DNA from 4 places in the Lysinibacillus sp. NPDC097287 genome. Region 1 is predicted to be linked to each of the others. Evidence: riboswitches for the same ligand, from Rfam matches in the RefSeq annotation. Region 1 holds a riboswitch; each other region holds the start of a gene.

Region 1 (6,129 bases):
TCGCAGGTTTGTGTCCTGCAAGGTCCATCATTTATATATAACTTTGGAGGTATACCCAAGTTCGGCTGAAGGGATCGGTCTTGAAAACCGACAGGCGGGTAACACCGCGCGGGGGTTCGAATCCCTCTACCTCCTCCAGTTTTTTAAATAGATGGTATTTTAAAACACGAGTAGTATTGTCGCGGGGTGGAGCAAATCGCAACACGAAGATTGCGATTAACGTCGACGCAAGCGAAGCGTGGAAGACGTCAACGTACTAAAAGCGTATAATACTTTTGCTTATACTTAATAAAATTGTCGCGGGGTGGAGCAGTGGTAGCTCGTCGGGCTCATAACCCGAAGGTCACAGGTTCAAATCCTGTCTCCGCAACCAAAATGGTCCCGTGGTGTAGCGGTTAACATGCCTGCCTGTCACGCAGGAGATCGCCGGTTCGATCCCGGTCGGGACCGCCATTTTTTAATCAAAAGATTAGTTAAAACTAATCGAATGTGGGTCAGTAGCTCAGTTGGTAGAGCATTAGATTGAAGCTCTAAGTGTCGGCGGTTCGATTCCGTCCTGACCCACCATTTTTGCGGGTGTAGTTTAATGGTAAAACCTCAGCCTTCCAAGCTGATGTCGTGAGTTCGATTCTCATCACCCGCTCCAATAGGGGCCTATAGCTCAGCTGGTTAGAGCGCACGCCTGATAAGCGTGAGGTCGATGGTTCGAGTCCATTTAGGCCCATTATTATTCCGAAGTAGCTCAGTTGGTAGTAGCACCTGACTGTTAATCAGGTTGTCGCAGGTTCGAGTCCTGCCTTCGGAGCCACGGCCCGTTGGTCAAGCGGTTAAGACACCGCCCTTTCACGGCGGTAACACGGGTTCGAATCCCGTACGGGTCATTTTGCATGTAGCATATTATTGCTACATGCTTTTTTTATTGTTGTTGAACTGTGCACTTAAATATCTAAAGAATAAGCGTTATAATGCTTAAAACGATAAACTATACTATTCGATAAGTACGGTCAATATATTGCGCCTTTCGTAACTGCAAATTCAAATCATCCATCTGGAAATTTGAACAAAGTATTTCATATATAAAAGATGTATGTTTTCTAGCGTTTTTTTTCATGGTGAATCCGGTTCCGTTGCTCTAAGATGAGGGTATATGGGGGAATTCGACATGAATTTACAAGAGGTACAGCGTTTCTTATTACTTTATCAATTGGAAAAAAACCAAACAGAGGCTTGGCTAACGAATAGATTGCAAGAAATAAAAGCAGTGGGAGAATATATCCCGACGACAGAAGAATTAACATTTGGTGCACGTGTGGCGTGGCGTAATAGTAATAAGTGCATTGGGCGCTTATTTTGGCAGTCACTTCATGTTGTAGATGCACGCGAAATATTAGATGAGCAGGAAATTTTTGAGTCGTTGCTTGCGCATATTCAATACGCGACAAATGAGGGTAAAATTCGCCCTACAATCACTATTTTTGCACCGGGGCGAGTGCGTATTTGGAATCATCAACTTATACGATATGCTGGCTATGAAACTGCAGAGGGCATTGTGGGTGACCCGCATTCCGTGCCATTTACAAAAATTTGTGAGTCGCTTGGCTGGCAAGGTGAAGGTACAGCGTTTGATGTACTGCCACTGGTTGTACAGGTGGATGAGCGTTCGCCACAAATGTTTGCAATTCCACAGGAGTATATATTAGAAGTGTCGATTCGTCATCCTGAACGTAATGAGGTTGATGCACTAGGTATGAAATGGTATGCAGTGCCGATTATTTCAAGCATGCGCTTTCAAATGGCGGGTATCGATTTTCAGGCTGCGCCTTTTAATGGCTGGTATATGGGTACAGAAATAGGTGCGCGTAATTTAGCGGATCATGATCGCTACGATATGATTCCAGCTATGGCTAAAATTTTCGGGCTGGATACGACAAAGCAATCATCACTTTGGAAAGACCGTGCACTTGTTGAGCTCAACATTGCCGTATTGCATTCTTTTAAAGAGGACGGTGTAAGCATTGTTGATCATCATACCGCGGCACAGCAGTTTAAGCTGTTTGAAGAGGCAGAGGTAACGGTAGGGCGTGAACTTACTGGTAATTGGAGCTGGCTTATTCCACCGCTATCACCAGCATCAACGCATATTTTCCACAAGCCGTATGTGAATGTGTACAACACACCGAATTATTTCTATCAAAAGCCACCCTATTAACAAGTAAAGGCATCTCATCGTAATTTAGATGAGATGCCTTTTTGTAACTCCTAATTTACATATTCATTTTTAGAAGCCCTCATAGCACTTGCGAATAGTACTAACACTACAACAATAAATAGCCAGCCAGCGATGTCCCACCCACCGAATAGATCGTGTAGATAGCCAAATAATATCGGACCAGAAGCTGCAAGTAAGTAACCCCCAGACTGCGCAAACCCTGATAGATCAGCAGCCTCGTAAGCTGTACGTGTTCGTAATGTAAAGAGCATCATTGCTAGTGCAAATGAAGCGCCACCCGCCATTCCTAAAAACACCATCCAAAGAACAGCAAGGCTTGTCCATTCCATAACTAAGCCGATAAAGCCTATTAAATAAAATGCTGTAAAAACGAAAACGAGCGGACGCTGCGACTTCATTTTGCCAGCGATAATAGGTGTGAGTATAGCCATTGGAATTTGTGATAACTGCATTGTCGAGAACATCCATCCAGCACGGTCAGCTGGCAAGCCTTGAGCTATATAGATTTCAGGAATCCAAGCGGCTGTTGTGTAAAATAGTAGAGATTGTAAGCCCATCGCGCCAGTTACTGCCCACGTTACTGGAGATTTCCACAACGGTATACGGACTTTCGTAGTAGCAACAGTTGGTTCAGGCTTATTGAACTTCAATTGTGGAATCCAAATAAGTATTGTGATGACTACAAGGACAATAGATAGGGCAAGTGCACCTTGCCAGCCCAGTGACGAATTGGCGACTGGATAGCTAATGCCTGCACCCACACCGGCTGAAAGATTCATTGACATCGTAAAGCAAGCCATTAGTAAACCGACATGGTAAGGGAATTTCAATTTTAGAAGCCCTGGAATTAGTACATTCCCGAAAGAGATTGCAACGCCAATAAGTATCGTTCCGAATACGAGTAATTCAGTTGTGCCAAGTGAGCGTAATACGATACCAAGCGCAAGTAAAATAGTAGATAAAAGTAATGTTAATTCTAATCCAAATTTGCGTGCCACAATGGGTGCAAAGGGCGACACCACTGCAAAAGCCAACAAAGGAATTGTTGTTAATAAACCAGCAAGTACATTAGAGATACCTAGCCCTTCACGAATGAAGGAAATGGATGGTCCAACGGCAGTCAACGGCATACGTAGAGTAGATGCGATAAAAATAATACCGATGACAAGTAACAATGTTGTACCTGTCCAGCTTAATTTTTTGCTAGGAGAAGTAGATTGTTCATGAGTTACCAAAGTAAGACCTCCTGATATAAAAGTTATAATTCGAACCACTATATCATTTTATCATGCTTAAAAAAATAGTAGAAAGTTCATAAAATACTGAACATTTAAATGCGTATTGAAATGTAAAAGGGTATATGTTAAGCTTAATTACATCATAAATTTAATATATTAATGCCTCATGTTTGTATTGAGGTAGAGGTCGCGTTATTTAAGAGTACGCTAATGGAAATGACAAGCATTAATGAAATTAGCTGAAAGGAAATATCGCCGAAGTGTGAAGGGACTTGAAAACTTCATGCTGGGGCTGTCTCCGAAAGGAACAGAACTGTCACGTTTTGATCGACGTGTTGTGCTATCGTGTTTTAAAGAACAGAGGATTCTACTTAGCCATCGCATCGTGTTGTGATGGTATTTTTTTGCCTCTAAGAAGGAAGGAAGCTATTAACGTGAGTGAAATAAAAGTAAATCAGCTAGGGCATAAAGCTCCGAAACTGAAAAAAGAATTGAAAAGTCGCCATATTACCATGATTTCTCTTGGTGGAACAATTGGTACAGGGCTATTTTTAGCGAGTGGTGGTGCAATAGCTCAGGCAGGTCCTGGTGGTGCGCTACTGGCCTATGCGCTAATCGGAGTTATGGTGTACTTCTTAATGACGAGTCTTGGCGAGATGGCAGCCTATATGCCATCATCCGGTTCATTTAGTACGTATGCGACAAAATTTGTCGATCCAGCATTAGGCTTTGCACTTGGCTGGAACTATTGGTATAACTGGGCGATTACAATTGCAGCAGAAATCGCGGCCGTATCGCTTATTATGAAATATTGGTTCCCAGATAGTTCTTCTGCTTTATGGACAGTCATGTTCATTGCAGTCGTGTTAACATTTAACTTATTGTCTGTAAAAAGCTATGGGGAAAGTGAATATTGGTTTTCGATGATTAAAGTCGCAACGGTAATAGTATTCATCATCGTTAGTTTTCTGATGATTTTTGGTATTTTAGGTGGACAAGCACCGGTCGGCTTTACGAATTTCTTCATTAGTGATGGGCCGTTCCATGGGGGTTTCTTAGCGACGTTCGGGATTTTCCTAGCAGCAGGATTCTCGTTCCAAGGGACAGAATTACTAGGGGTTACGGCTGGTGAAACAGATGATCCAGGTAAAAATATTCCGAAAGCCGTAAAATCAGTTTTCTGGCGTATTATTTTATTCTATATTTTAGCGATTGCTGCAATCGGGATGCTGATTCCGTTTACAGACGAACGCTTATTATCTGAAGATATCGCTGTATCACCATTTACGTTAGTGTTTGAACGCTTAGGGATTGCCTTTGCTGCTTCATTCATGAACGCGATTATTTTAACTGCGATGCTTTCAGCGGGTAACTCAGGGCTCTATGCAGCATCACGTATGCTATGGAGTCTTGCAGTAGACGGTCATGCACCGAAAATTTTCATGAAGCTTAGCCGTCGTGGTATTCCAATTTACGCGTTACTTGCGACATTAGCAGTAGGTAGCTTAGCATTCCTTGCCTCATTCTTCGGTGACGGTGTTGTCTATATGTGGCTATTGAATGCTTCAGGTATGTCAGGTTTCATCGCATGGCTTGGGATTGCAATTAGTCACTATCGTTTCCGTAAAGCATTCGAGGTACAAGGATTGGACCCAAAATTACTGCCGTATAGAGCGAAATTGTTCCCGTTTGGTCCGTTATTTGCCTTTACGGTATGTATGATTGTTGTTTTGGGTCAAAACTATACAGCCTTTATGGGCGGTGCGATTGACTGGTACGGCGTGCTCGTATCATACATCGGTATTCCATTGTTTTTAGCGTTCTGGTTAGGCTATAAATTAAAACATAAAACGAAAATCGTTCCACTGAAAAACTGTGATTTAACTGTGGATAAATAAAGAGAACGAGGTGCATCTACGCACCTCGTTTTTTTATGCAAAAATCGTCTGCCAAAGCAGATAAATATTCAAGCTAACAACAATCGCAACGACAATCCAGCCGAGGAAGGAAGTGATTTTATGATTCACTAGACTACCCATAATTTCTCTTTTACTCGTAAACATTACAAGAGGAACAAGAGCAAAGGCTATCCCGAACGATAAGATGACTTGACTCAAGACAAGCGCGTGAGTTGCATTTACACCAGACGCAATTATGGCAAGTGGTGGAATCATTGTAATGGCACGACGCAAATAAAGTGGAATCCGTCTTCGGATAAACCCCTGCATGACAACATCCCCAGCGAGCGTCCCCACAGAAGAACTTGCCAAACCGGCAATCAGTAACCCGAGTCCAAATGAAATAGCCGCCAGCGGACCGAGTGCATCACGCAGTCCGTTAAATGCTACATCTAAATCTTCTACCACAAGTCCCTGCGTATGAAACACTGCTGCTGCAATAATGAGCATGCTCATATTGATGGCACCCGCAATAATCATCGCAACCATAATATCGATAAATTCAAAGCGGAATATTCGGCGTTTTTCACTTTCATTACGACCGACAATACGACTTTGTGTTAATGAAGAATGTAAGTAAATAGCATGGGGCATTACCGTTGCCCCTAAAATTCCTGTGGCAAGTAATAGTGAATCTATGCCTTCAAACTGAGGTGTTAGAACGCCCATTGCCACACCACCCCAATCAGGTTGTGCTAAAAAA
Region 2 (6,129 bases), on a different contig from region 1:
GTCGAATTACCAGCTAAAGTCGATGTCGTACAAATGAATAATCAACCACTCGCTATCCAGCAGCTTAATGACTTTGTAGCTCAAATTGAACGACTCGATCAGCGCATTTATGACTTACAAGTTTCGCAGCAAGTAGTTTTACAAACAGCACCTCAAATCCGAATGATTCAAAAGGCTAATCAGACTCTCGCTGAAAAAATCGAATTTTCAATTGTTACTCTGATCCCTCTATGGAAAAATCAATTAGCCATGATGCTGTCTATGAATGCGGATAAGCACTATTCTCAGCTAGAAGAAAAACTTACCCGTGCAAATGACCGGTTTATACAAAGCCCTTCCTTCGAAGTGCAATTAACAAAATTCAAAGAAACACAGCATGAACTAAAAACAACTCTTCAAGATTTATTCACGCTGCATACTACCACAGAAAAAGAAAAAGAGCTCTTACAAGAAGTAGCAGAATTAAAGCTTAGTAAAACTCTTTAGGTGATATCCTAAACAACGCAAAAGAGCATGCATAGGAATCTATCCTATACATGCTCTTTCTTTAACTCATTCAAAGTAGTCTTTATAGTAACCGCCAACATTACCTGTGTTGTCGATAATGAAAACGAACTCTTCCGTTTCATTTTTCACTTCGTATTCTTTACCTACTGTTAACACGTTTGACACCAAATATTTTGATGCATTCGTATGTTTGCAAGTTACCGTACGAATTGTCGGTGCATCTTTCCATTTTAAATGTAACATCGTATATCTACCTCTCTTTACTAGCACTAAGCTAACCGCTTATAGTCTATTTTATACGATTTCTGAGCTTTTGTGGAGAAAAAAACCATACTAATTCATATTTAACCTAAAAAAGTGGTTTACAAGCTCTTATCAACTTACAATAAATTACACATTCATCTGATTTATTGAGTGTCTAGACTCCACTGTATCTATTTATAATGTTACAATAACTTTAAGAGGTGTTAAAATGAGTTTTGGTGGTGTACCGCAATGGTTTTTCATAATCGCTGTTGCGTTTGCAATTTGCTTCGTTCTATATGCAGAATGGAATTCTAGAAAATAGGTGAGTGCGAATAATCGGACTCACCTTCTTTATGTTTATTTTAAAGTACGTTTTAAAAACTCTTTCGTACGTTCATGCTCTGGATTTACTAATACTTTTGAAGGTACTCCTTCTTCTACGATGACACCTTTATCCATGAAGACAACACGGTCTGCTACTTCCTTAGCAAATTCCATTTCATGCGTTACAATGAGCATTGTATTTCCTTCATTGGCAAGCTGACGCATAACTTTTAACACTTCACCCACCATTTCAGGGTCAAGCGCTGAAGTCGGTTCGTCAAACAACATTACTTCAGGATTCATGGACAGTGCACGTGCAATCGCGACACGCTGTTTCTGACCGCCCGATAACTGACGAGGCTTTGCGTTGACATACTGCGACATACCTACGACTTCTAAATATTTCATCGCCACTTTTTCAGCTTCCACTTTCGAACGTTTCAATACTTTCACTTGTCCAACTGTACAGTTTTTCAACACATCATGATTATTAAATAAATTAAACTGCTGGAACACCATCCCTAAATGTGTACGATATTCTTGTATATTATGCTTTTCATCTAAAATATTTTCGCCCTTATAAATGATCTGACCACCACTTGGCGTTTCGAGTAAATTTATACAGCGTAGAAGTGTGGATTTACCAGAGCCTGAAGAGCCGATCAAACAAACTACTTCTCCTTTTTGCACTTGGAAATTCACATCTTTTAACACTTGGTTACGTCCAAATGATTTACTTAAATGTTCGATTTGAATGATTGCCATTTGTTCGTCCCCCTATACTATTTCTTTCTGTTCTTTTTTATATGCATCTGGTCCATCAAGTCGTTTTTCTACATACAATAGAATACGAGATGCAGTAAATGTCATGATAAAGTATAGTACGCAAGCTACGAAGAATGATTCAAAGTAGCGGAAGTTATTTCCGGAAATAGACTTAGTTTGGAAAAATAACTCCGTTACGCCGATTACACTTAATACCGCTGTATCTTTAATGTTCATGATTAACTGGTTACCTGTAGCCGGTAAGATGTTTCGTGCAACTTGTGGTAATACTACGTGAATCATAATTTGCAAATGATTCATACCTATTGCTGAAGCGGCTTCATATTGTCCTTTATCAATGGAAACAATACCACCACGCACAATTTCAGCCATATACGCTCCTGTATTAAGTGAAACTACTAATATACCTGCTGTAATAAAGTGCATATCTATACCAAATGCCATGTCTAATCCGTAGTAAACAACCATCGCTTGTACAATCATTGGTGTACCACGGAAAAATTCAACGTAGCATGTCAGTATAAAGTTGAAAAGCTTTAAAATATAATGCTTAACGTTCTTTTTACGCGTAGGAATGGTATGCATAATTCCGATAAAAAATCCGATAAATGCACCAATAATTGTACTAATTGTAGAAATTAGTAGCGTATAATACGCCCCTCGTAAAAACATTTGCCAGTTGTTTTCTATAATTGAAAGTATCCATTCAAAACTCATGTAGTTCCTCCTAACAACGACTGTTGTTCGTCTTATGTAAAAGACTGCACGGACCACCAATGTAGCCCGTGCATCTTCAGATTATTGTGCTGCAGGTTGTTGTAAAATTGCGTCTTCCATAATTTGTTGACGATCTTCTTCTGGAATACCTTTTAATATTTCATTGATTTTTTCAATACTTGCATCACCTTTGCGAACACCGACTGCAATTGATGTATCTTCTGGTTTTACGTCAAAACCTTCTTCAAACGCTACATATGTGAACTCTTCATTTGCAGCTTGCGCTGAAATCCCCTCTGGACGTTCTGATACATAACCATCAATTTTACCAGATTGTAGCGCTACACGAAGCGCAGGGAAGCTTTCCATTGCTGTTTGCTTTTCAACACCTTCAATTTGGTCAATCACGGTATAGTGGAAAGTATTTAACTGGGCTGTAATTTTAGCACCTGAGAAGTCTTTAATTGACTTGGCATTTTCAAATTGACTACCTTTTTTCACAACCATTACTAGATCAGAAGTATAGTAGTTATCAGTAAAATCAATTGTTTTTTTACGTTCTTCGTTTGGAGACATACCAGCAATAATTGCATCAATTTTTTCAGATTGTAGGGCTGGTACTAAGCCGTCCCATTCCATTTTTACGATAACTAATTCTTTTCCTAAGCCTTCAGCGATTTTTTTCGCCATCTGAACGTCATAACCACCTGCATACTCAGCATTGTCAGCAATCTTGACTGCACCATTTGAATCATCTTGTTGTGTCCAGTTAAACGGAGCATACCCTGCTTCCATCCCAATACGGAACTCGCCGCCTTCTTCAGGTGTAGCACTTCCACCTGTTGTTTCCTCTTTTTTGTCGCCAGTGCCACAGGCAGCCAGCATAATTGCAGTCATTACTGTCAACATGAATAATAGCCATTTTCTTTTCATGTAAATCTCCCCTTTTCTGTAAAAAAATAAAAGCAACTATATGAAAAAACGACCCAAGTTTAGAACTTAGGTCGTACGTTATCAACAGTTGCCCAAATCCTCACTATAACTTCCATGTTTCCGAGATAGCACAACCTAGTAAACTGGAATTATATTTACTAGGACAGTCCTGCAACTATTTATTGCAAGCCCAGCATAAAAGTACGAGCTCCTTTTATACTTCGGCGACATTTCCTTCTTCATTGCGTCTTCGCTTGCTTATACTCAACAATGAACTAATAAATATCGCGCCTCTACCTCACACAGAACGTGAGGTGAAAATATTTAATTGATACATAGATACTACTATAGAGTAGACATTTAAGTCAAGATAATTTCGTCATTATTCTGACTATTGATAAAATAATAATGAATAATTATTATATTTTTGATAACGATTGATAACAGGTTAACTTTTTGTAAAATCCTTGTAGAATTATATTTACTACAATTATCTAAATCAACAATGTAGTTTAGCTTGTCTTCTTTTTTCAATCCAAGTTCCTTTACGAGCCAATTTATTAACTTAATGCTTATGCAAAATATTAAACCACATGTAAATTACAGAGTAGTTTCCTTACAACTTCTCTAGTCCCCATAAGGCTTACTAAGCTTTCAAACCTATTCACACCATTAAATGTATTTGATATTACACCTAAAATTATCTGCGCTTATCACATGGGTTGTGAAGATGATCATTTGTGTAAATATAGTAATAATTAAAACTCTATTGGCAGAACTCTCTGAATTAAATTCTAATGCAAGTAAAAGCCTTACAAAACAAGATAGTTTCGTAAGGCTTTTTTGTAACTTAAAATTATGAATTTAACAATAAATCTTCAGGGTTTTCAAGAAGCTCTTTAACTGTTTTCAAGAAACCTACAGAATCTTTACCATCGATAATACGGTGGTCATAAGATAATGCTAAGTACATCATTGGACGGATTGCTACTTCACCATCTACTTCAACAGGACGCTTTTTAATAGAGTGCATACCAAGGATAGCTGCTTGTGTACCGTTCATAATTGGTGTTGACATTAATGAACCGAATACACCACCATTAGTGATTGTGAATGAACCACCCGATAAGTCACTTAGCCCTAATTTTTTGTCGCGTGCTTTTTTCGCTAAGTCTGCAATTGAATCTTCAATTTCAGAGAAGTTTTTACGGTCAGCATCACGCACAACTGGGACAACTAGTCCTTCTTCAGTTGATACAGCTACACCGATATCAAAGAAGTTGTTTAAGTGGATTTCATCGCCAACGATTTGAGCGTTCACGTATGGATATTTTTTAAGAGCAGCAACTACTGCTTTTGTGAAGAATGACATGAAACCAAGTTTAGAACCTGTTGACTCAAAGAATTGGTCTTTTTTACGTGAACGAAGTGCCATCACATTTGTCATGTCTACTTCGTTGAAAGTAGTTAGCATCGCTGTTGATTGTTTAACTTCAAGTAGACGTTTTGCAATTGTTTGACGACGACGGCTCATTTTTTCAACTGTTACACGTGATTCGTCGACTGCAACAACTGCTTTAGGTGCTGCCGCAACAGGAGCTGCTACTGCTACTGGTGCCGTACCGTGCGCTGCAACGTCTTGTACACGTACACGACCTTGTGGATCTACTGGAGATACAGCTGCAAGGTCAATCCCTTTTTCGCGAGCAAGCTTACGTGCTGCTGGAGAAGCAATTACGCGTTCGCCAGAAGTTTCTTCTACAACTGGAGCTGTTGCCACTGGTGCAGGAGCCGCTTGTGGTGCTGGTGCTGCCGCTTCAACTGGTGCTGCTGGTGCAGGAGCTGCGCCTTCGCCAGCTTCTACTACTGCGATTACTTGTCCTACAAGAACAGTATCACCCTCGCCAGCAAGAATTTGTGTTAACACACCAGCTTCTTCAGAAATGATTTCTGCATTTACTTTATCAGTTTCAAGTTCAACGATGAACTCACCTTTTTCTACACGGTCGCCCACTTTTTTAACCCATTGAGCGATGCTACCTTCTGTAATCGATTCTGCTAATTCAGGGACTTTAATTTCAGCCACTTTCATTTCCTCCTTTGATGTTTACAAACATCTTATTTCACTTGTAAGGCTACCATATTTGTAGCCTTACATGCCATAGTTATATCTAAATTGCTTCAACGTAATTGCTACTGCTCCTTTGTATAAAGTAAAGGAAAGAATTGACGTTTAGCCTTTAATTTTCATTTGATTGCCAATGAATATAGTGAATTATTTTGCTAATGCTTCTGCTAGTAATTTTGCTTGTGCAGCTTTGTGTGAGTCTGCGTCACCCTCTGCAGTTGAAGACATTGCTGGACGACCAACGTATGTTAATTTTTTACCGTTATCGTTTGCGATATCAAGCATATATTGTGTTGCAAATAAGTATGAGCCTTGGTTTTTCGGTTCTTCTTGTACCCATACAAGTTCTTTTGCATTTGGATAACGTTTCACGATATCTGCAATTTTCTCTTCTGGGAATGGGTAAAGTTGTTCTACACGTACGATGTGTAAGTGGTCAAACTCTGAACCGTCACCAATTTGGTCCGCTAAGTCAATCGCTACTTTAC
Region 3 (6,129 bases), on a different contig from region 1:
GGGCACCCTTTATGCTAAGTGCCCTTTTTGTCATCTTCAGTTAGGTATCCATTGAAATATGATCCCATTCTTCATCAAGGTGCCCCATCATCCAGAATAATCCCCTACGTCTTTCAATGATGATACTTTCATTCATACCTGCAGGTGCTTCTTGTTCATGTATTCGACTATTTACACAAGCCCAGTGCAATCTATAAATTTTGTCTGCTTCATCCATAATCTCCGCCTTGTTTCGCATCGAAGTTTTGACATAAAAATGTTCGAACGACTCACAGCTTGAAACAACTTTGATTGCATACTCACAGTCGCAAACATCGTCAGGAAAATCGAGTGTATCAACAAGACCCAATGCCCAAATAAGTACCCAGTATGCTTCATATTGCCAAGAAATATCGACCGCTTCTTGCCTATTCGGTTCTTCTGTATGGAAAAAATCTCTTTCTTTGTTGGTCAGGTATTCGTCCACACCATATCTCTGCAGCATATTCATGAAGAAGTCTTTGGATTCATGTATATCTCCCCCTTGCACCACATCGCACGCATATTGGATAACAATTAATAACGCAACAGCTCTTCTTGCTATATCTTCCTGTGTTCTAAACTGATAATGCGCTAAAGGTGGAAGCTGAGGTAGTGAATTAATAAATGAAATTCCCTTTTCATTTAAATAAACAATTGTCTTATTCTTTCTTTGTTCGCCTTCTTCAGACGTAACTTCATGTCCCATTATCTTTCTTGTACAACCATGCGGTCTGAATTTGGCAGGTCCTGATTTCCCATCAGGATAAACAATAACAAGACCATCTTGATCTAGCAAAGTACCGTTTGGTAAAAAGCCAATTCCACCTATTTGTGCTAGCAGGCTAGTAAATAACTGCATCTGTTCTTCATTAATTTCTTTCTCCATTTCGATAGCAATCATCGTATTTAAAACGGATATTTGTGTCAACACCAACCCTTTAAGATTCTCATCTTCAAAAGGAATTTCATCATAATACCCCATCATCCCAGGAATATTTTTGTCGAAGTAATCTGGATCTGTATCTTCTGAAATAATCCTTATTGTAATTTTAGATTTGTTGAAAAGCGTCTTAGATTGAATAAAATATTCATTTTCATTTCTCCTGATTCGAAAACCTTTTGTGAAAACATCTATAATCCCATTTCCAATATCATCAGTATCGTTCTTAGAAGCGTATACCGTGAAATACTTCAAACTCATCTCTCCTTCGCAGCACGTTATTTGAAATCTTAAAGTTCTATTAGTTATCTTGCATTAACGATTATACCAACTAAATATTACCATAAATTAAGCTAGTCACAAATGACGGAAAAGTGAGCAATAGCCAGGGGAGAATTGACGGAAGTATAAAAAAGACGGCCTTCCTTTAACAAAAGAAAGCCGTCATTTTAATCTTACAACGTTTAATTATTGATGGTAACCCTTCTATAAATTACTTCTGTGCAATTCTAGTGATTTCTTTACCTTATTAAAGCGGGAATTTCAACGGTATTGATACTCTTCTGCATCATCACTCACTATTGGGTGCAGAGGCATCTGGTCTATCCCCTAAAGGCACTTTCCAATACCACCATTTAAACTTAATAGAGATGACAATACATATAATCGAAATGGCTGCATAAATACCTACAAATGACCAATGTTGTCCGCCAAGCAGCATGGCTGGACCCGCAGACCATGCAAATAACTCAATCGGCGTATTCAGCGGGCCAACAATAGCCGTATCTGTAAGTGTCTTAGATTTATTCTCTGGATCTATTACTCTTAATAGAGTTAGACCAATCGCAAAGACGCCTGTTGCATATCCATAAACAAATATTGAACGTTCAAACCAACTTTCATAGTTCATGGCTGGTCCGACTACCCATAACAGAAGTACGACAATGATAATACCTGAAAGCATTAATAATCCTAGTGGAAGTGCGTATTCAATAATAACCGGTAGCTTTATAGAAGCAATCCCAAAGAATACAAGATAATCAGTAGCCGAACTACCTAACCGATTTACCACATTTTCGTCTACATATTTATAGACTCCTGTTTTTCCCCGCCCCATAGTTGCATACATGACTAACGCGACGATGAACGATATTGTAAATGTTGGGAAGTCTAGCCCCCAAGTGTTTGCGATATATGTATTTAGCAAATATCCTAACCCGGATGGAATCAGTAAAAGCGCAACATGAAAAGCTAGTGGATCAAGTGCTATCGGCGAAATTGTCTCCGTTCCCATAGAAACTCGATTAGCAGGTTTTATTAAACCCGTTCTCATGTCCTCTGAAATTTCGGAGAAGTCTTTCACATAGTGTGTGTATCCTTTTTTTGTAGCCATTTTTATAAATATGAGTCCGCCAAATATACCTGTTAAAATACCAATAGTGGCTGATGTCATACCTAGATCTGTTGCGGCTGCAAAACCTAAATTCTCAAAAGTTGACCCTACTGCGGCTGCTGTTCCGTGACCACCATAGAATCCCGCTGCCAATAATAACCCAAAACCATAGTTAATATCAGGAACCCATTTAGAAATGACTATTATTGAGAAAACCACTGGAACGAAAATGAGCACACTCATAATCAATATTTTGTATGAGGCATATGCCCCCATTCTATTAAGATCTTTCTTCATATTCCCTGGGGAGAATGAAAATCCATTAATCCCTACCGAAGCAAATACAAAAATGATGATGACTCCTGCATAAGAACCGATATCTCCTGAAAAAGGTAGGAGATTCAAGAATCCAGGCCCCAATGCTAAACCTAAGAAACCAGCCATTAAACTAGCCGGAATAAAGTTCCTTTGAAAAAATTTAATTTTCGATCGCATAAACATACTTATAAAGATAAGTATACTGGCGAGCGTAAAATCTACCAATAGTGTATAGAACGTCATAGACCAATCCCCTTTATCTAATTAAAGTGTTAAAAAATTATCTGATTTTGTAACTGTAGCAGGTGGAGCAACGTCCAATCTCTCTTGTGTAATACCAAGAATATCTTCTGGTTTTACCCACGCTCTATTTTGAATAGCACTCGTTTCTTCATGTGTCAGATACCCTTTATAAGCTGTTAGACTTCTTCTTAAAAACCCATCTTTTATACAAGCTTTCGTGACACCTGAATTTAGAATAGATCTAAGGTGGCCTAATACCGAAGCTGCATATGCTACAGATGTTGAATTTGCAATAGCGCCAGGAATATTGCCTACACAATAGTGAACAACACCATTTTCAATATAAGTTGGATTATCATGAGTAGTTTCACGGAAGGATTCAATCGCCCCTTCAGTATCATTGCTAATATCCACAATGACTGACCCTTTTTCCATTAGGTTAAGCATATCTCGATCGATTAAATAGTCCTTACTTCCTTTTGGCCATTTCACACAATTTATGACCATATCAATTTCCGGAAGCAATTGTTTAATATTTTGTTTCGTTGATAGTTGAGTGTTTACCTTTTCATTGTATATCTGTCCGATTTCTCTTAATGTTCCGATATTTATGTCCATAACGGTACACCAAGCCCCTAAAGAATGTAGTACTTGTAATGAAGATTTTCCGACTATACCTCCGCCGAGAATAAGGACCTTCATGCCAGGTGCTCCAGCTAATCCACTTACAAATTTCCCTTTACCTCCATTAATTGTGAGCATTGCTTGTAAGCCCATTAAAGCTCCTTGTTTACCTGCAGCTTCACAGTTTACTGAGCCAAATCTATGTGAATCTTCTGCAGTAAATGCAATACATTTGCTGTCTAGAATAGCTTGGACCTGTTCTTCATGAGCTGCTGGATGGATGCATGTGTAGATAATTTGATCTTCTCTCAGTAATTTGTACTCAACTTCTTCAATTTCTTTGACCTTAGCTAAAAAGTCGCATCGTTCGTACATTTCCTCTAATGTTTCTACAATTTCTGCACCTTGCTCTTCATATGCTTCATTACTAAATCCAGCCAAGACTCCAGCATCTTTTTGCACAAGAACCGTATGACCATCACTTATAATAGTCCCTACTTCTAACGGCGTTGCGATTACACGGAACTCGCCCACTTTTATGTCTTTCAATACACCAAAAATCATTTTCTTTCCTCCTCAGTTTTCATGTGTTTAACAACACCTTACTCAGTTAACACCAGCAGTGTTTTTCTGAATATAATCTTGATTTACACCTCGTTACTTAACGCCAAGGTGTCACCACTTTATTCCTCACTTGCTAAAATGTTTAATTCTTATTCTAGCATAAAGTTTTAATTTTAAAGTTCAATAGATTCATATTAATTAAAATTTTTCATATAAACAGACTTTTATTGATAAATAAATGGTATATTATTGTTTATTTTACTATTTTTAATAGAACCCCATTGGGACCTGCCCGAGAAATCATAGTGATATGGCGACTTCTCACCTCTTTTTTCAGTTTCCGAGCTTTATGCTCTAGCTGATTACCTTTTATTTCATTCACGTTACTAGCTTCCCTCCTTTTTAGAGGTAAAAAAATACCATCACAAAACGATGTGATGGCTAAGAGAATCCCTCTGTTCTTTAAAACACGATAGCACAACACGTCGACTAAAACGTGACAGTTCTGTTCCTTTCGGAGACAGCCCCAGCATGAAGTTTTCAAGTCCCTTCACACTTCGGCGATATTTCCTTTCAGCTAATTTCATCAATGCTTGTCATTTCCATTAGCGTACTCTTAAATAACGCGACCTCTACCTCAATACAAACATGAGGCATATATTTATTAAATTTATGATGTGGATAAGCTTAACATATACACTTTTATATTTCAATACGGGTTAAAATATTCGTTATTTTGCGAACTTTCTACTATTTCTTAAGCATGGTAAAATAAAAATCCACCTATTATGTTTTGGAATGTATATTCAAATACCCAGTTGAAAGGATTCTACACAAGCAGTACTACTATAAAAATCTCCATAACTAGAATGGCAAAATGTTATTCCATTAAATCCTTTGTGCCTAATTATCTACGCTAAAATAGATGAATCAATTATTCCTAAATTCCTGTAACCGGTATGGTAATGCTACATGGAATTACTTTAAAGAAGAATACATGCTGCCCTCCCAATGTCACCATTTTAGTTGAGTTAGAACAGCATCTTTCACTTCCCGTTTTTTAACCTATTAATAACATCTTCTTTTACCCTATGAGATTTGAATACTGAATTATATAACTGAATAGAATAGAATAGAGCTTTTTATGTTCCCATCAGAAAAAGAAGATAAAGAATCCCGTAAATAGGGAGTGCAATTGAAGTCATTATATACACTGTCATTTCGCCTGTAGAAAGTTTTCTTTTCCACTTAGTTAGTTTAAGTTGCCTACGATAAATCATGCTAGAAATCAATATTATTACAAAGGCTAAATCCTTTAGGTCCTCTAAAAAGGGAATCAAATAATTAGCTCCTTTAGGGTTTTGCACTATTTTCCTCCTACTATATTAAATGACTAAATAGCAAAAAAGATTCTCATATTTACTAGTATTTTAATGACAGCAAAGTATATTTTCAGTTCCTAAAGTAGCCTTACTTCACTCAACATTCATAGTAGATTCACCCAATAGTGTAACTTTAAAATAATTAGATTATTTATTACTTTTAACCTTGATTTCACTGCATAAAAAAAGCCATCGTTTTGATCAAAACGATGGCCCTCTTCTACTATAAAAAATGGTCAAACTTTTTTACAAAGCTACACATTCTAAATTTACATGTTTCCCTTATTCTACAGTCACCGACTTAGCTAAATTTCTCGGCTTATCAACGTCACAACGACGGTGTAAGGCTGCATAATAGCTAATCAACTGTAACGGTACAACCGATACAAGCGGTGTTAATAGCTCATTTACTTGTGGAATCACTAGGCGATCGCCGTCTTCATCCACACCAGCCATTGCGATAATACATGGATATGCACCACGAGCAGCTACTTCTTTGACGTTACCACGGATGTTTAGAGATACTGCTTCTTGCGTCACAAGAGCAAATACTGGTGTACCTTCTTCAATCAGTGCAATCGTTCCGTGTTTTAGCTCGCCACCTGCGAAACCTTCTGCTTGGATATAAGAGATTTCTTTCAGTT
Region 4 (6,129 bases), on a different contig from region 1:
ATACGACAAACCGTGATGTATTCGGCTATGCAGTTGAAAAAGGTTGGATGTGTGTGCAAGTATTTTTTGTTCGTCAAGGTAAACTCATTGAGCGTGATGTATCTATATTCCCAATATACAGAGATGCAGAGGAAGAGTTTTTAACGTTCGTCGGTCGATTTTATGAAAAGCCGGAGCACATCAAGCCAAAGGAAATATTCATTCCGCAAGCTATTGATGAAGCGATTTTAACAGAGTTACTTGATGTGAAGGTGCTAACGCCAAAGCGTGGGCAGAAAAAAGAGCTTGTCGACTTAGCCACGAAGAATGCAGAAATCGCAGTGCAGGCAAAGTTTCAGCTTATTGAGCGACAGGAAGAACGAACAATTGGCGCTTGTGAGGCACTTGGTGAAGCAATGGGGATTGCTGCGCCGCTACGAATTGAAGCATTTGATAATAGTCATATGCATGGTACGGATGCTGTGTCGGCAATGGTCGTGTTTATTGACGGTAAGCCTGCTAAAAAGGAGTATCGTAAGTACAAAACTCGAACTGCTGCCAAACATGATGATTACGGAGCGATGCAGGAAGTTATTCGCCGTCGTTATACTCGTGTGCTAAAAGAAAACTTACCGCTGCCTGATTTAGTATTAGTTGATGGAGGGAAAGGGCAAATCGAAGTCGCACGTGAAGTATTAGAAGATGAACTCGGATTATCGATTCCAATTGCCGGTTTAGCAAAAGATGATAAGCATAATACGTCACAGCTATTATTTGGTGAGCCACCGGAAGTTATTGCGTTGAAACGGACAAGTGATGGCTTCTATTTACTACAACGTATTCAAGATGAGGTACACCGCTTTGCGATTACTTTTTTACGTCAGCAGCACGAAAAACATGCCATACAGTCTGTGCTGGATGAAATTGAAGGTATTGGGCCAAAGCGCAAACAACAGCTACTTAAACATTTTGGCTCGGTCAAGAAAATTCGCGAGGCAAATGAGCTTGAACTACAAGAAGCGGGTATGCCAGCCAACCTAGCAAGTAACATCTATACGTATTTTCAGCAGGAAGCATTGTCAAAGGACTAGTCATGTGCTAAGGTAAGGTCAATTAAATAAATTAAATAGTCACTATTTTAGTGATGATAGAGGTGCAAGATTCAATAGTAGCCCATTAGAGGATGAACAAATCCGCTGATAATGTGTGAAAGGGGAGCTTGCCGAAGTAGGGCATCGTTGTTTCCGATGTCGTGCTGGTTTTGCATTTAAGAGATGTAAGACTGTCGAATCTTTATGTTTCGGAGAGCTATCACACATGCGCAAGCTTTAATAAATTGTACATGTTGCAGGCAGCTCTTCACAGTATGTGAAGGCTGTCTTTTTTTGTGTTCAAACGAATCGAGAATGTGTAGGGGGAATGACAGATGGGAAGTATCGTATTAAAATTCGGTGGACCAGCGACTGCATCGACAGAGCGTATCCAAGAGGTGGCGAAAAAAGTAATTGCTGAAAAGGAGCGAGGTTATGATGTAGTTGTTGTAGCAGCGGCAATGGGACGTACGACGCAGGATTTAACAACAATGGCGAGAGAGTTATCAGACGATGTGTCCAAGCGTGAGTTGGATGTATTGTTATCAACGAGCTCACAATTAACGAGTGCGTTATTTGCGATGGCACTAATGGAAGCGGGCTATGATGCGGTGTCTTTAACAGGTTGGCAAGCAGGTGTACAGACGGATGCTGTTCATCATAATGCACGTATTGAAAACATTGATGTAAAGCGTATTGAAGAGCATTTTGCACAAGGTGAAATTGTGGTTGTTGCCGGTGAACAAGGCATCGATGAAGATCAGAATATTACGACGCTAGGGAAGGGTGGTGCTGAAACGACGGCGATTGCGATAGCCGCGGCCCTTAAATCTGAACGAGTAGATATCTATACGAATGTTGACGGTGTGTATACAGCTGATCCAAGCCATATACCTGCAGCTCAAAAGTTGAAAGAGATTTCTTATGATGAAATGTTAGAGCTGTCTAATCTAGGCTCACATATCTTACACCCACGGGCGGTGGAGCTAGCGAAAAAATTCCAAATGCCCGTTATTATTCGTTCAAGTGTAATGGATGTAGAAGGAACCTTGTTGAAGGAGGAAGTTGAAATGGAGAAAAATTTATTAGTACGTGGGGTGGCCTTTGAATCGGATATCATTCGCTTAACTGTTGGGTATGATGCTTATTCAAATGCCTCATTAGCAGATATGTTTACGACACTTGCTGAAAATCGCATTAATGTTGATATTATCGTGCAGGCAATTATTGATGGTGTGAAGCCATCTGTTTCATTTTCAATTGTGAAGGATGAATTTGCAGATGCCCTACGCGTACTTGAAGATAGTAAATTATCGCTAGGTTTTAGCTTTGCAGATTTTGAAATTGGTTTATCGAAAGTATCTATTATCGGCTCGGGGATGGCATCGAATCCAGGTGTTGCAGCCCGTATGTTCGACTGTTTACGTAGAGAGGACATACCTGTCAAAATGGTGAGTACATCAGAAATTAAAGTATCCGTAGTTGTGCCACAAGATGATATGATTCGTGCCGCAAATGTACTACATGAGGAATTCAATTTAGAAGAAGCGTTACATGCATAACATTAAGGCTATTATTTCTTCAAACGGTATAATAGCTTTTTATATTCAATAAAATTGATGAAAACTAATTTTTACGATAATAAAATAGTTTATCTATATTTTAGAGACATTTATTGCGTTAATCGAAGTATTATTAACGGAAAGACAAATACAGTTACAATAAAAAGGAGTGCCACTTTCCAATTAGGTCAGTGTCACTCCTTTTTTGATTATTTGCTAGGAATAGTATTTAAGATACGCTCTTTGACATCCCATTTGACAGTGAAGTTGACAAGTTGTTGTTTATCGTGCTTTTCGTCATAGCATTCAGTTAAATAGCCTTGCATTTGTTGGATTTGCTCTGCTATAAAGCCCGCTTCGAGTCTAAAACTACGATTGTTAATTTGTAAAAACTGTGGGTCACTCGTTAAATGAAAAATACGACCATCTCTCGATTCTTTGGCTACTGATAGTGTTCCCCAGCTCGCATCGTTGAAAAATGCGAGCATTTCCTCTTGACTTTTACAAGGGAATTTGCGTGCCAGCTCTTTTCCTGCCCAATAAAGGACGTCATCCTCATGTTTTCCTAGGATTGAAGATAGAACATGATCACGAATTAATTCATAACCAAAGGAAGAGATTGTATTTACTGGATTATTTAGCATATAAAGCCTTCTTTCTTAGAATTTTCGTATAATTCTATAATGATTAAGTAATGATTGTTTTTTCGAGCAAAAAACGAGCGTAATGTACTGGAATATTGATTTATTGAGGTATGCGAAAAACGCCAAGTTACCTTGACGCTTGTTGCTCTTGAGAGTACAATAAACATGTCATAATATTGTACCATGATGAAATACACAGTCAATGAACTATCATTTACAAAATGGTGACTATTTAATTGTGATATTTTAAGTACTAAGGGGGGTAACAGTCTTGTCGAAAGATCGAGAGTTTTTATGGCGACGCTTACATTCTCTACTTGGTGTCATTCCAGTAGGTCTGTTCCTAGTGTTCCACTTGTCATTGAATGTCACTGCTGTTGGCGGTGAAGAAGCTTACAATAACTCAACAGGGATGATGGAATTAATTCCGCATTCTCTACTGTTATTAATGGAATGGGTAATTATTTATATTCCATTAATGTTCCATGCATTTTACGGTGTATACATCGCATTTACAGCTGCACCTAATACAGGTCGTTTTAGTACATACCGTAACTGGATGTTCTCTTTGCAACGTTTTACAGGTGTATTCTTAGTGATTTTCATCGCATGGCATATTTTCCAAACGCGTATTCAAAAAGCGCTTGGTACTGAAGTAAACTTCAATATGATGGAAGAAATCGTTGCAAATCCATTGATGCTTGGATTCTACATTGTTGGTATTTTATCAGCAACATTCCATTTAACAAATGGTTTATGGGCATTCCTAGTAAGCTGGGGTATTACACAATCTCCTCAGTCTCAAAAGATCGCTACATACGTAACAAACATTCTTTTCGTAATTCTAAGTGTAGTTGGTGTGGCTGCTATTCTAGCTTTCGTATAATAGTATAGAAGCAAGTTAGCAACCTATGCAATTTTTGCAATTTTTAAAGAGGAGTGAGAAATAATCATGGCGAAAAGCAAAGTAATTGTTGTCGGCGGCGGTTTAGCCGGTCTGATGGCAACGATTAAAGCAGCTGAAGTTGGTACTGAAGTTGAATTATTCTCATTAGTTCCTGTAAAGCGCTCACACTCTGTATGTGCGCAAGGCGGAATTAATGGTGCAGTAAATACTAAAGGTGAAGGGGATTCTCCTTGGATTCACTTTGATGATACAGTATACGGTGGGGACTTCTTAGCGAACCAACCACCAGTAAAAGCAATGGCTGACGCAGCACCTGGTATTATCCACTTAATGGACCGTATGGGTGTTATGTTCAACCGTACGCCAGAAGGTTTACTTGACTTCCGTCGTTTCGGTGGTACATTAATGCACCGTACAGCATTCTCTGGTGCAACAACTGGTCAACAATTATTATACGCACTAGATGAGCAAGTTCGTTCTCACGAAGTAGCTGGTTTAGTAAATAAGTACGAGCATTGGGAATTCCTTGGTGTAATTATCGATCCTGACGGCGTTTGTCGTGGTATCGTAGCACAAGATATGCGTACAGCAGAAATCAAATCATTCCGCGGTGACGCAGTGATCATGGCAACTGGTGGCCCTGGTATTATCTTCGGTAAAACAACAAACTCTGTTATTAACACAGGTTCTGCTGCTTCTATCGTTTACCAACAAGGTGCTTCTTACTCAAATGGTGAGTTCATTCAAATTCACCCAACAGCGATTCCTGGAGACGACAAAAACCGTCTAATGTCAGAATCTGCTCGTGGTGAAGGTGGTCGTATTTGGACGTACAAAGACGGTAAGCCTTGGTACTTCCTTGAAGAAAAATACCCTGCATATGGTAACCTTGTACCACGTGACATCGCGACACGTGAAATTTTCGACGTCTGCGTAAACCAAAAACTTGGTATCAACGGCGAAAACATGGTATACCTAGATCTTTCTCACAAAGATCCGCATGAATTAGATATTAAACTAGGTGGAATTATCGAAATCTACGAAAAATTCGTAGGAGATGACCCACGTAAATTACCAATGAAAATCTTCCCAGCAGTTCACTATTCAATGGGTGGATTATGGGTAGATTACAACCAAATGACTGAAATTCCTGGATTATTTGCAGCAGGTGAATGTGATTATTCTCAACATGGTGCAAACCGTCTTGGTGCGAACTCATTACTTTCTGCTATTTTCGGTGGTATGGTTGCTGGTCCAAATGCAGTTGAGTATATCAAACAACTTAAAAAGCATGCAGAAGATATTCCACAAGAAGTCTTTGATGCTCGCGTGAAAGAAGAGCAAGACAAGTGGGATGCAATCTTAAAAATGGACGGCACAGAAAACGCTTACCTTCTACACAAAGAGCTTGGCGAGTGGATGACAGACAACATGACAGTAGTTCGTCATAACGATCGTCTTGAAAAAACATATGAAAAATTAACTGAATTACAAGAGCGTTGGGAAAACATCAACATCTACGATACGCAAAAATGGAGTAACCAAGGTGCTCACTTTACGCGTCAGTTGAAAAACATGTTATACCTTGCAAAAGTAATGACAAAAGGTGCTTTATTACGTAATGAATCTCGTGGTGCACACTACAAACCAGATTTCCCAGAACGTGATGATGAGCAATTCTTAAAAACAACAATGGCGAAATTTGATCCAGCTACTGGTGAGCCAGTTATTACTTACCAAGAAGTTGACGTTTCGTTAATCCCACCACGTAAACGTGATTACTCTGCTTAAGGAGGCTGATATCCATGCAAACAACTGCTAATACTGGAAGAATGATAGATGTTGAAATCTTGCGTCAAGATACGCAAGGTGGCAGCGATTATACGCAAAAATTTAAAGTACCTTACCGTCATGGTATGAACGTAATTTCTGTATTAATGGAAATT

The links. Region 1 has a riboswitch for lysine ahead of ACIQ2D_RS13425 (amino acid permease). Riboswitches for the same ligand answer to the same signal wherever they lie in the genome.
Region 2: linked by a shared signal. The riboswitch ahead of ACIQ2D_RS09520 (transporter substrate-binding domain-containing protein) and the one ahead of ACIQ2D_RS13425 (amino acid permease) in region 1 are both predicted to bind lysine.
Region 3: linked by a shared signal. The riboswitch ahead of ACIQ2D_RS11395 (alanine dehydrogenase) and the one ahead of ACIQ2D_RS13425 (amino acid permease) in region 1 are both predicted to bind lysine.
Region 4: linked by a shared signal. The riboswitch ahead of ACIQ2D_RS11175 (aspartate kinase) and the one ahead of ACIQ2D_RS13425 (amino acid permease) in region 1 are both predicted to bind lysine.

The regions. Positions count from the first base shown of each region.
Region 1 is NZ_JBIWCX010000008.1:208,231-214,359, reverse strand. Features, by position in the region: tRNA gene ACIQ2D_RS13475 (tRNA-Ser) at 46-138, shown strand; tRNA gene ACIQ2D_RS13470 (tRNA-Met) at 299-373, shown strand; tRNA gene ACIQ2D_RS13465 (tRNA-Asp) at 378-453, shown strand; tRNA gene ACIQ2D_RS13460 (tRNA-Phe) at 492-567, shown strand; tRNA gene ACIQ2D_RS13455 (tRNA-Gly) at 573-646, shown strand; tRNA gene ACIQ2D_RS13450 (tRNA-Ile) at 651-724, shown strand; tRNA gene ACIQ2D_RS13445 (tRNA-Asn) at 732-808, shown strand; tRNA gene ACIQ2D_RS13440 (tRNA-Glu) at 810-881, shown strand; gene ACIQ2D_RS13435 (nitric oxide synthase oxygenase) at 1,163-2,209, shown strand; gene ACIQ2D_RS13430 (CynX/NimT family MFS transporter) at 2,260-3,465, opposite strand; lysine riboswitch at 3,642-3,819, shown strand; gene ACIQ2D_RS13425 (amino acid permease) at 3,903-5,366, shown strand; gene ACIQ2D_RS13420 (Nramp family divalent metal transporter) at 5,400-6,129, opposite strand, start outside.
Region 2 is NZ_JBIWCX010000005.1:104,225-110,353, forward strand. Features, by position in the region: gene ACIQ2D_RS09500 (toxic anion resistance protein) at 1-486, shown strand, start outside; gene ACIQ2D_RS09505 (DUF6501 family protein) at 553-750, opposite strand; gene ACIQ2D_RS09510 (amino acid ABC transporter ATP-binding protein) at 1,111-1,842, opposite strand; gene ACIQ2D_RS09515 (amino acid ABC transporter permease) at 1,855-2,580, opposite strand; gene ACIQ2D_RS09520 (transporter substrate-binding domain-containing protein) at 2,662-3,513, opposite strand; lysine riboswitch at 3,632-3,817, opposite strand; gene odhB (2-oxoglutarate dehydrogenase complex dihydrolipoyllysine-residue succinyltransferase) at 4,370-5,599, opposite strand; gene ACIQ2D_RS09530 (2-oxoglutarate dehydrogenase E1 component) at 5,789-6,129, opposite strand, start outside.
Region 3 is NZ_JBIWCX010000007.1:19,165-25,293, reverse strand. Features, by position in the region: gene ACIQ2D_RS11405 (DUF4272 domain-containing protein) at 41-1,216, opposite strand; gene ACIQ2D_RS11400 (sodium/glutamate symporter) at 1,533-2,915, opposite strand; gene ACIQ2D_RS11395 (alanine dehydrogenase) at 2,937-4,103, opposite strand; lysine riboswitch at 4,569-4,746, opposite strand; gene ACIQ2D_RS11390 (hypothetical protein) at 5,246-5,470, opposite strand; gene glmS (glutamine--fructose-6-phosphate transaminase (isomerizing)) at 5,768-6,129, opposite strand, start outside.
Region 4 is NZ_JBIWCX010000006.1:222,416-228,544, forward strand. Features, by position in the region: gene uvrC (excinuclease ABC subunit UvrC) at 1-1,070, shown strand, start outside; lysine riboswitch at 1,120-1,298, shown strand; gene ACIQ2D_RS11175 (aspartate kinase) at 1,406-2,632, shown strand; gene ACIQ2D_RS11180 (YslB family protein) at 2,842-3,276, opposite strand; gene ACIQ2D_RS11185 (succinate dehydrogenase cytochrome b558 subunit) at 3,548-4,162, shown strand; gene sdhA (succinate dehydrogenase flavoprotein subunit) at 4,229-5,974, shown strand; gene sdhB (succinate dehydrogenase iron-sulfur subunit) at 5,989-6,129, shown strand, end outside.